Regions from separate parts of the Ensifer sp. SL37 genome, predicted to be linked through region 2. Evidence: predicted binding sites of a transcription regulator. Region 2 holds the regulator's gene; each other region holds the start of a gene.
The links. The regulator PhoB, encoded in region 2, activates phosphate uptake and scavenging genes when phosphate is short. The targets are predictions, from matches to a motif close to TGTCATNNANCTGTCAT.

Region 1 (2,200 bases), 410 kb from region 2:
TGCTTATCCCGTAACACTGCCGTGCGAAACCGTCAGAAAGCGGCCGCGTTCGCCCAGCGCCTCGAACATCGCTTGGTCCGTCCCGGTCATGAAGGCCTGGCCGCCAAGGCCGTCGACGAGATCGAACAGAGCGGCGCGCCGGTTGACGTCGAGATGGGCGGCGATCTCGTCGAGCAGCAGGATCGGCGCGTGGCCGGTCATGTCGCCGACGAGGCGCGCATGCGCCAGCACCAGGCCGACGAGCAGCGCCTTCTGCTCCCCGGTCGAGCAGCGTGCTGCCTCCATGTCCTTCTCGCGGTGACGCACGAGCAGGTCGCTCCGGTGCGGCCCGTCGAGCGTGCGCCCCGCCGCGGCGTCGCGCGGACGCCCATCACGCAGCATCGTCAGATATTGTTCTTCCAGATCATAGGCCGGACGATGGCCCTCGTCGTCGAGAAAGCCCGACAACGCCAGGCGCGCCGAGGGAAAGACGCTTTCATCGACAGTGCGCTCGACCAGCGCCGTCAACAGACCGAGCATTTCCTGCCGCGCCAGCGCCATGGAGACGCCGAGACCGGCCATCTCCTTTTCGATCGCCGTCAGCCAGGAAGGGTCCGGGCGGAATTCACCGAGCAGCCGGTTGCGGCTGCGCATCGCCCGGTCGAATTCGCTGGCGCGACGGCCGTGCTCCGGATCGAGCGACAGCACAAGACGATCGAGGAAACGCCGCCGGTCGGCCGAAGGCCCGGTAAAGAGCCCATCCATCGATGGCGTCAGCCAGAGGACGCGCAGGTGATCGGTCAGTTCGTCGACGGTCGCTGCCGGTGTTCCATTCAGCCGCAGCCGCCGGGATTGCCCTTCCGTGACGCCGGCAGTCCCGGTGCCGATCTCGACGGTTCCCTCCATGCCCTCGACTTCCGCAAAGACCGAGAACCCGTCGCCGGCACCGACCCGGGTCACGTCCGCATAGGCTGCGCGCCTGAGGCCGCGGCCGGGCGAAAGGAAAGAGACGGCTTCCATGAGGTTGGTCTTGCCGGCGCCGTTCTCCCCCGTCAGCACCACATGGCGCTGATCGAGCTCAAGCGAGAGGGCCGCATAGTTGCGGAACTCCGTAAGCTTCAGGCGGTTGAGAAAGACCTTGTTTGGCATCGGCAGTCCGGATTCGACGTTGGGCGCAGCTAGGACGAAAGCGCCTGCCAAGGCAAGGCGAAATGGGGCGCGTCGCCATATCGTGCAAGATAGGCCGATATCGACAGGGGAAAGGCGACAAACCCCTTTGATTCGGTGCTTTTCATAAAGGACCTAGTGAAATATGACAGCCGCATGACAATCCACAGATGGATATACGTGTGATGCTGGCCTGGTTCCGCAAACTTCTTCCCCGCGAGGATCGCTTCTTCGACCTCTTCGCAAAACATTCGCGCACCGTCGTCGGTGCTGCCGATGCGCTCGACAAGGTTCTCGCTGGCGGCGACGATCTGGAAAAACACTGCGACCGGATCGTCGCGCTCGAGGATGAGGCGGACCACATCACCGCCGAGGTGCTGCTGGCCGTGCGCCGGTCCTTTATCACGCCCTTCGACCGCGGCGACATCAAGGATCTGATCCAGTCGATGGATGATGCCATCGACATGATGCACAAGACCGTCAAGACGATCCGCCTTTACGAACAGAAGAGCTTCGATCCCGGCATGCGAGAAATGGGCACCACGGTCGTCAAGGCCGCGCACCTGATCGCCGAGGCCATTCCGCTGCTCGATAGGATCGGCGCCAATCACGACCGCCTGATCGCGATCGCCGAAGAGGTCACCCGCATCGAGGGCCGTTCCGACGAACTGCACGAACAGGGCCTCAAGGACCTGTTCCGCCGCCACGGCGCCAGCAATCCGATGGCCTACATCATCGGCAGCGAGATCTATGGCGAGCTCGAAAAGGTCGTCGACCGCTTCGAGGACGTCGCCAATGAAATCAGCGGCATCGTGATCGAGAACGTCTGATGGATGCGACGCTCGCCTTTCCGTTGCTCGTCGGGCTGATCGGCATCGCGCTGTTCTTCGACTTCCTGAACGGTCTGCACGACGCCGCCAACTCGATCGCGACGATCGTCTCGACACGGGTGCTCCGGCCGCAATATGCCGTCATGTGGGCGGCCTTCTTCAACTTCATCGCCTTCCTGTTCTTCGGCCTGCACGTGGCCGAGACGCTGGGCAAGGGCATCATC
Region 2 (2,200 bases):
GCTGTCATCGGCAAGGTTCACCGCCTGAGCCTGCCAGGTCGCGCCAAGGCCGGCGGCAGCACCACGACGGCAGCCCGTCCGAAGCGCCCGACTTCGGCACCGCGCGCACCGAACTACGCTTCGCGCGTTTCGACCCGCCCGGTTGCACGCGCGGCCGGCGCTGTCGTTCTCAAGGAAGAAATCGAAGTCGATCTCGTTGCCGAGCAGGATTTCAGCACCCGCACCGACGTTGTCGTGCCGATGTCGCGCCGCCTCGAGCTGACCCAGCTCACCGAGCGCACCTGCAAGTGGCCGATCGGCGACCCGCTGAAGGAAGAGTTTCACTTCTGCGGCAACGATTCCCCGGAAGCCTCGCCTTACTGCACCTTCCATGCTCGGCTGGCCTACCAGCCGTCGGGGGAGCGCCGCAGGGCTCGCTAAGAAGCTGGACCGCATTGATAAAGGAAGGGGCCGATCGGCCCCTTTTTTTGTTGGCGACTTTCAGACCGCTCAGCTTTCGAGCGAATAGCCGGCGCCGCGAACGGTGCGGATGACGTCGGGCATGTTCGAGAAGTTCAGAGCCTTGCGCAGACGACCGACATGCACGTCGACGGTGCGCTCGTCGACATAGATGTCATGCCCCCAGACGCCATCCAGAAGCTGCGAGCGAGAGAAGACGCGGCCCGGCGAGGACATGAGGAACTCCAGAAGACGGAACTCGGTCGGGCCGAGGCGCACTTCGCGGCTGCGGCGATGAACGCGGTGGGTCTCGCGGTCGAGTTCGATGTCGCCGCAGCGAAGCAGCGTCGAGAGCACCTCGGGCTTTGCCCGGCGCAGCATCGCCTTGACGCGCGCCATCAGCTCCGGCGTCGAGAAGGGCTTGACCACGTAGTCGTCGGCACCCGTCGCCAGACCCCGGACGCGCTCGCTTTCCTCGCCGCGCGCCGTCAGCATGATGATCGGCAGACGTTCGGTCTCCGGACGCTGGCGCAGCCGACGGCAAAGTTCAATGCCGGAAACACCGGGCAGCATCCAGTCGAGGATAAGCAGGTCGGGCAGCCGCTCCTGAAGCCGGATCTCCGCCTCGTCGCCCCGCAGGATCGTATCGACGTCGAAGCCCTCGGCTTCCAGATTGTAACGCAGCAGAACGCTCAGCGCCTCTTCGTCTTCGACTACGGCGATTTTTGGCAACATCAGGTAACGTCTCCTTACCGCGGGCGGCCTTTGGGCTCATCGGCCCGGCCGGCGCTCAGACACTCTAAATCTGGAGCACATCCGCCGTTTTCAAAGGCGGGGCGAAAACCGCATGCTTCAGATACAGGAATTCGGGGCCGCGACCGAAGCCGCGACCGGATCAGATTTCAAGGGGCATGCATGCTTACGGCGCGCTTGGCGCTCAGTCGTTGACCGAGCCCAGCGTCGACGTGGTGTCATCCTTCGGACGCTCGCCTTCCGGCTGAGCACCCGTCGCCATGTAATAGATCGTCTCAGCGATATTGGTCGCGTGGTCGCCGATGCGCTCGATGTTCTTGGCGCAGAACAGAAGATGCGTGCAGGGCGTGATGTTGCGCGGATCTTCCATCATGTAGGTCAAGAGCTCGCGGAACAGCGAGGTGTAGATCGCGTCGATCTCCTCGTCACGCTCGCGGATGCTGTTGGCCTTTTCCGGCGAGCGCGAGGCGTAGACGTCGAGCACTTCCTTGAGCTGGACGAGAGCGAGCTCTGCCAGATGCTCGAGGCCACGGGCGAGCTTGCGCGGAATGCCGGAGCCGGCGACCGCGATCACGCGCTTGGCGGTGTTCTTGCCAAGGTCGCCGACGCGTTCCAGATCGGAGGCGATGCGGATCGACCCCATGATCTCACGCAGGTCGGCGGCGACCGGCTGACGCTTGGCGATCGTGACGATCGCCTTCTCACCGATCTGGCGCTCGGCGTCGTCGAGGACGGTGTCGTCCGAGATCACCTTCTGTGCGAGAGCCAGGTCGGAGTTGACCAGCGCGCGAACGGACTCGGCGACCATCTGTTCGGCGAGGCCGCCCATCTCCGAGATGCGGCGCGTCAGGTACTTCAGTTCTTCGTCATAGGCGGACATGATATGCATGGACATGATCGTCGATCCTTACGGGCGCTTTGCAGTTACTGTTGCAGCCTTATGCGGCCTCAGCCGAAGCGGCCCATGATGTAATCCTGGGTGCGCTGGTCATCCGGATTGGTGAACATC
Region 3 (2,200 bases), 690 kb from region 2:
CCGAAAGGCGCCCCGGCTCTTTCTTTGAGGTGCACCGGCCAACGATCGGGTGCTGGATCGCGCTCACTTGCCATCTCACTCCAACGTGACTTCCCGTTGATGCAGGGGCGTCGTATGTAGTGAACTCCCCCACAAGGAGTAGGCCGCCGGCCGGTAACGAAGTGACGCCATGACATCCGCAGACCGTTCTTTCATTCGCCCTGTTGCACTGGCTTTCGGGCTGCTCGCAGCCGCCGGTGCCCCTGCCGGGGCGCAGGAGAAACAGGCGGTCAAGGGCGTTGTCGAACTGTTCACCAGCCAGGGCTGTTCGTCCTGTCCGCCGGCGGATGCGGCGCTGAAGTCGCTGGTCGACGAGGGCGATGTGGTGGCGCTCGCCTATCACGTCGACTACTGGAACTATCTCGGCTGGGCCGACACGCTGGCATCGAAGGAAAACACCGAGCGGCAATATGCCTATGCGCGCATGCTCGGGCGCAACGGCGTCTACACGCCCCAGGCGATCCTGAACGGCCGCGACCACTTGAACGGCGGCAACCTGCAGGCAATCAAGACGCGGCTGGAAACGATGAAGGCGGAAGGCAAAGGGCTTGCCGTTCCCGTCGACGCCAAGATCCTCGGCGAAGAAATCCAGATCACAATCGGTAGCGGCATCGGCAAGGCCAATGTCGTCGTCGTCTATTTCGACCGCGCCAAGATCGTGAAGATGGAGAAGGGGGAGAACAGCGGCAAGGAAGTCCCCTATTGGCATGCGGTGCGGGACATACAGACGATCGGCATGTGGGACGGCCAGCCCGCGTCCTTCACGCTGCCGGCGACGGTGCTGACCGAGCGCCCGGGAAACAGCGGCTGCGCGATCCTGCTGCAATCGATGAAGGACAAGGAAACGCCGGGTGCCATCATCGGCGCTGCGGCCGTGCTCGCCGGCCCTCAGGGCAAATTGTAGGGACGGCGAAGCGCAAGGGGTTGGTTCGGCCCGGCAGCATCGAGGGGCTGGGGCTGAGGGTTCGAAGTTACCGGACCGAACCGGCCATAACTGCGTTCGGTGAACTCCCGCAGCATGACGATCTGACCGGACATACGGTGGCAACGACTCTGTCCGTCAGCGCCCGCGAGTTTTGCGATGAATTGGGGCGCCGGTTTGACTGAAATGGGGCAGAGGCAAGAAATGACCTCATCGTCCCATGGCTTCCGGCTTGCTTTTCGGCTCGTGTCAGGCACACTGTAATCGTTCTGTCACAACAGAAGGCCGGATTGCCGATGACCGATGAGCCGGATTTGCCGCAAGGCGAGGCGCGCCATCAGCGCGAAACCACTTCCGAAGTGGTCGTCGATCTTCACGAATACAAGAACGCCAAGAACGCTCCCCCCATCACTTTCCATCGCCGCGAATTGGATCAGATCCTGTGGGTCTACGGCCGTATGGTCGGCGAAGGCGAGTGGCGGGACTACGCGATCGACCACCTGAGGGACCGCGCGGTCTTCTCAGTGTTCAAGCGTTCGGGCGAAATGCCGCTCTACCGGATCGAGAAGAACCCGAAACTGGCCGCGAAACAGGGCGCCTATAGCGTGCTGAACATTCACGGCACGATCCTGAAGCGCGGTCACGAGCTCGCCCAGGTGCTCAAGGTATTCGACAAGGTGCTGAGGCTGGTGGAAACCTGACCAGCGGGAAAGGGTGCCATCAGGAGACGCACGCCGACGTCACGGGCAGCAACGGCACGACCTGCCTACGGCGCGCTGCGAGGCGCTTCGCCGACTGACATTCTTCAGCAAGCGATGGTCACTGGTAGAGGGTGTCCGGATAGACGTCTTCCGGCGGGTCGGTCGCCTGGCCCTCGCCGAGCGCGAGCTGCATGATCGTCGTGTCGAGCCAGCGGCCATGCTTGAAGCCGGTCGCTTTCATCGTGCCCTGGAGTTCGAAGCCGAGCGACCGGTGCACGGCGATCGAGGCTGGATGGGCACCGCCGATCACCGCGACCATCTGGCGGAAGCCGAGTTCAGTGCAACGCCGGACGAGCTCGACCAGCAGCGCCTTGCCGGCACCTTTGCCGCGCGCTTCCGGCGCCAGGTAGACGGAATCCTCGACCAGGAAACGATAGGCCGTGCGCGTGCGGAAGCCGGATGCGTAGGCATAACCGATGATCGTCCCGCCCGCGTCTACCGCAACCATGTACGGGTAGCCGCTGCCGATGATCGTTTC
Region 4 (2,200 bases), 580 kb from region 2:
ATGATGAAGTGGACGCGGGCAAGGCCCCCTTCCGGGAAGGCCGGGTAGTAGGCGGAGACGCGGCCGTCATAGACCGTCTTCAGGTAGTCGCCGATCTTTTCGCGCACATCCGAATCGTACTGTTCACGCGGCACGAAGACGATGACCGAGACGAAGCGGTCGAAATGGTCGATGCGTGGCAGCACGCGGATGCGCGGCCGGTCGCCGAGCTCGTTGATCTGTTCGCAGAAGGCGGCAAGCAGGCCGACATCGATCTGGAAGAGATCGTCGCGCGGATAGGATTCGAGCGTGTTGTCGAGCATCTTGCCGGAATGGCTCTGCGGATCGTAGCCGAAGTGATCGACGATCTTTTCGATCTTGTGGCGCAGCAGCGGGATCTCGGCCGCCTGGCGGGTATACGCCGAGGAGGTGAAGAGGCCAACGATGCGCAGTTCTCCGGCGACATTGCCGTCGGCGTCGAAGCGCTTGACACCGATATAATCCATATAGGCGCGGCGATGGACGACCGATTTGACGTTGGCCTTGGTGACGATCAGGAAATCCGGGCTTTCGAGGAAGGCGAGAATTTCAGGTGTAGTCAGCACCGCGTCCTTGCCCTGGCGCAGCACGCGCACATCGGGATTGGAGAGCATGCCGAGGCCCCTGCCCTTGCCGCGCTCGACCATCGCCTTTCCGCCCTTGCCGGAATAGGTGTATTCGCGCATGCCGAGGAAGGTGAAGTTGTTGTCACGCAGCCAGCGGAGGAAGGCGAGCGCCTCGTCGCGGTCGCTCTTCTTGCGCGAGGCGTTATATTCCTCCAGCTCCTGCATCGCATGATCGAGCAGCGCGGTCATCGCTGGCCAGTCGTGCACAGCCTGGTGCACCTGCTCCAGCACGTCGCGAATGCGGTTGCTGAGCTGTTCGGCCTCGACCGGCGCGAGCTTCGTCAGATGGATCTGGATGTGGCTGACGCGGTGCGACGGATCGCTTTCCTCTTCGGGATCGAAGAGCTTTGCCGGCTTGCCCGGTTCCTTGACCAGGATGGGGTGGATCGCGAGGTGAATGTCACGGTGGGTGCTGGTGATTTCCCCCATGACCGAATCATAGAGGAACGGCATGTTGCGTTCGGTGACCGCGATGATCGACACCTCGGTGCCGCCAGGTGCTACACCGGCGACGGTTTCGACGGAAACCTGCGGCTTGCCGCCATCCCAGCGGGCGAGTTCCTGATAGGCATGGGCGGCCGTCAGCGCCAGCATGTCCGCCGAATAGAGATCGAGGTCATCGTTGCTGGCCCCACCGAAGAGGATCTCCGGCGCCAGCGCCTCGACGCCCAGTTTGATGGCGGCCGCCTTCGCTGCGTCGATGTGTCTGTCCCGCTTCGGATTGTATTTCACGCCCATGAAGTCTCTCCCATTCATGATAGGCCAAACCCTATCAGAACCATGGCTAATGGCGACCGCTTTTTACGCTGATTTCGGCAAAATCGAGCCCAAAATCGGAGAATTTCACGTGAAAACAGCTTAAATCCATTTAAATCGAAGGTAATTTCGCGAAAATTGCTCGAAAATCGAAGAAAAAGCACGAAAACGCCAGAGGCTTCTCCGGAGCCTATCTGCCATCGGCTGTTGACAGGGGGGTGACAGTCGGGTGAACAGAGTTTCGAGATCGTAGGATTGGACTGGTCGATGCCCGAAATGCCTTCCCTGCCCGGCGCCGTCATCGTCATCTCGAGCCATGTCGTGCGCGGCAAGGTGGGCAACAGGGCCGTGGTCTTCGCGCTTGAAACTCTGGGGCATCCAGTCTGGGCCCTGCCGACCGTCATCCTCCCCTGGCATCCGGGCCACGGTCGCTCGACGCGGGTCACCATTTCCGATCAGGATTTCGGGTCGGTGATCGATGACCTCATGGCAGCACCCTGGGCCGGAGAGGTGCGTGCCGTGCTTTCGGGCTACCTCGGCTCGGCCGGACAGGCCGAAAGCGTGGCCCGGCTGGTGACGGCGCTGAAGGAGCGCAATCCCAAACTGATCTACGCCTGCGACCCCGTGATCGGCGATGCTGGCGGTCTCTATGTGCCGGAAACCACGGCGGTTGCCATTCGCGACCGGTTGCTGCCGCTTGCAAATCTCGCGACCCCGAACCGTTACGAGCTTGCCTGGCTTGCCGGGGCGACGTTGGAGACGAACACGGCGATCCTTGACGCAGCGCTCGGTCTCGGTCC

Region 1: the regulator PhoB is predicted to act here: its motif matches at 1,292-1,308, upstream of OVA00_RS18805 (DUF47 domain-containing protein).
Region 3: the regulator PhoB is predicted to act here: its motif matches at 1,221-1,237, upstream of OVA00_RS20035 (DUF2794 domain-containing protein).
Region 4: the regulator PhoB is predicted to act here: its motif matches at 1,608-1,624, upstream of OVA00_RS19570 (NAD-glutamate dehydrogenase).

The regions. Positions count from the first base shown of each region.
Region 1 covers NZ_JAPPRN010000006.1:1,362,560-1,364,759, reverse strand. Annotated here, with positions in the region: gene recF (DNA replication/repair protein RecF) at 4-1,128, opposite strand; gene OVA00_RS18805 (DUF47 domain-containing protein) at 1,332-1,976, shown strand; gene OVA00_RS18800 (inorganic phosphate transporter) at 1,976-2,200, shown strand, end outside.
Region 2 covers NZ_JAPPRN010000006.1:955,426-957,625, forward strand. Annotated here, with positions in the region: gene OVA00_RS16780 (GcrA family cell cycle regulator) at 1-420, shown strand, start outside; gene phoB (phosphate regulon transcriptional regulator PhoB) at 490-1,173, opposite strand; gene phoU (phosphate signaling complex protein PhoU) at 1,376-2,089, opposite strand; gene pstB (phosphate ABC transporter ATP-binding protein PstB) at 2,140-2,200, opposite strand, start outside.
Region 3 covers NZ_JAPPRN010000006.1:1,643,315-1,645,514, reverse strand. Annotated here, with positions in the region: gene OVA00_RS20040 (DUF1223 domain-containing protein) at 170-943, shown strand; gene OVA00_RS20035 (DUF2794 domain-containing protein) at 1,258-1,662, shown strand; gene OVA00_RS20030 (GNAT family N-acetyltransferase) at 1,781-2,200, opposite strand, start outside.
Region 4 covers NZ_JAPPRN010000006.1:1,532,791-1,534,990, forward strand. Annotated here, with positions in the region: gene OVA00_RS19570 (NAD-glutamate dehydrogenase) at 1-1,382, opposite strand, end outside; gene pdxY (pyridoxal kinase PdxY) at 1,668-2,200, shown strand, end outside.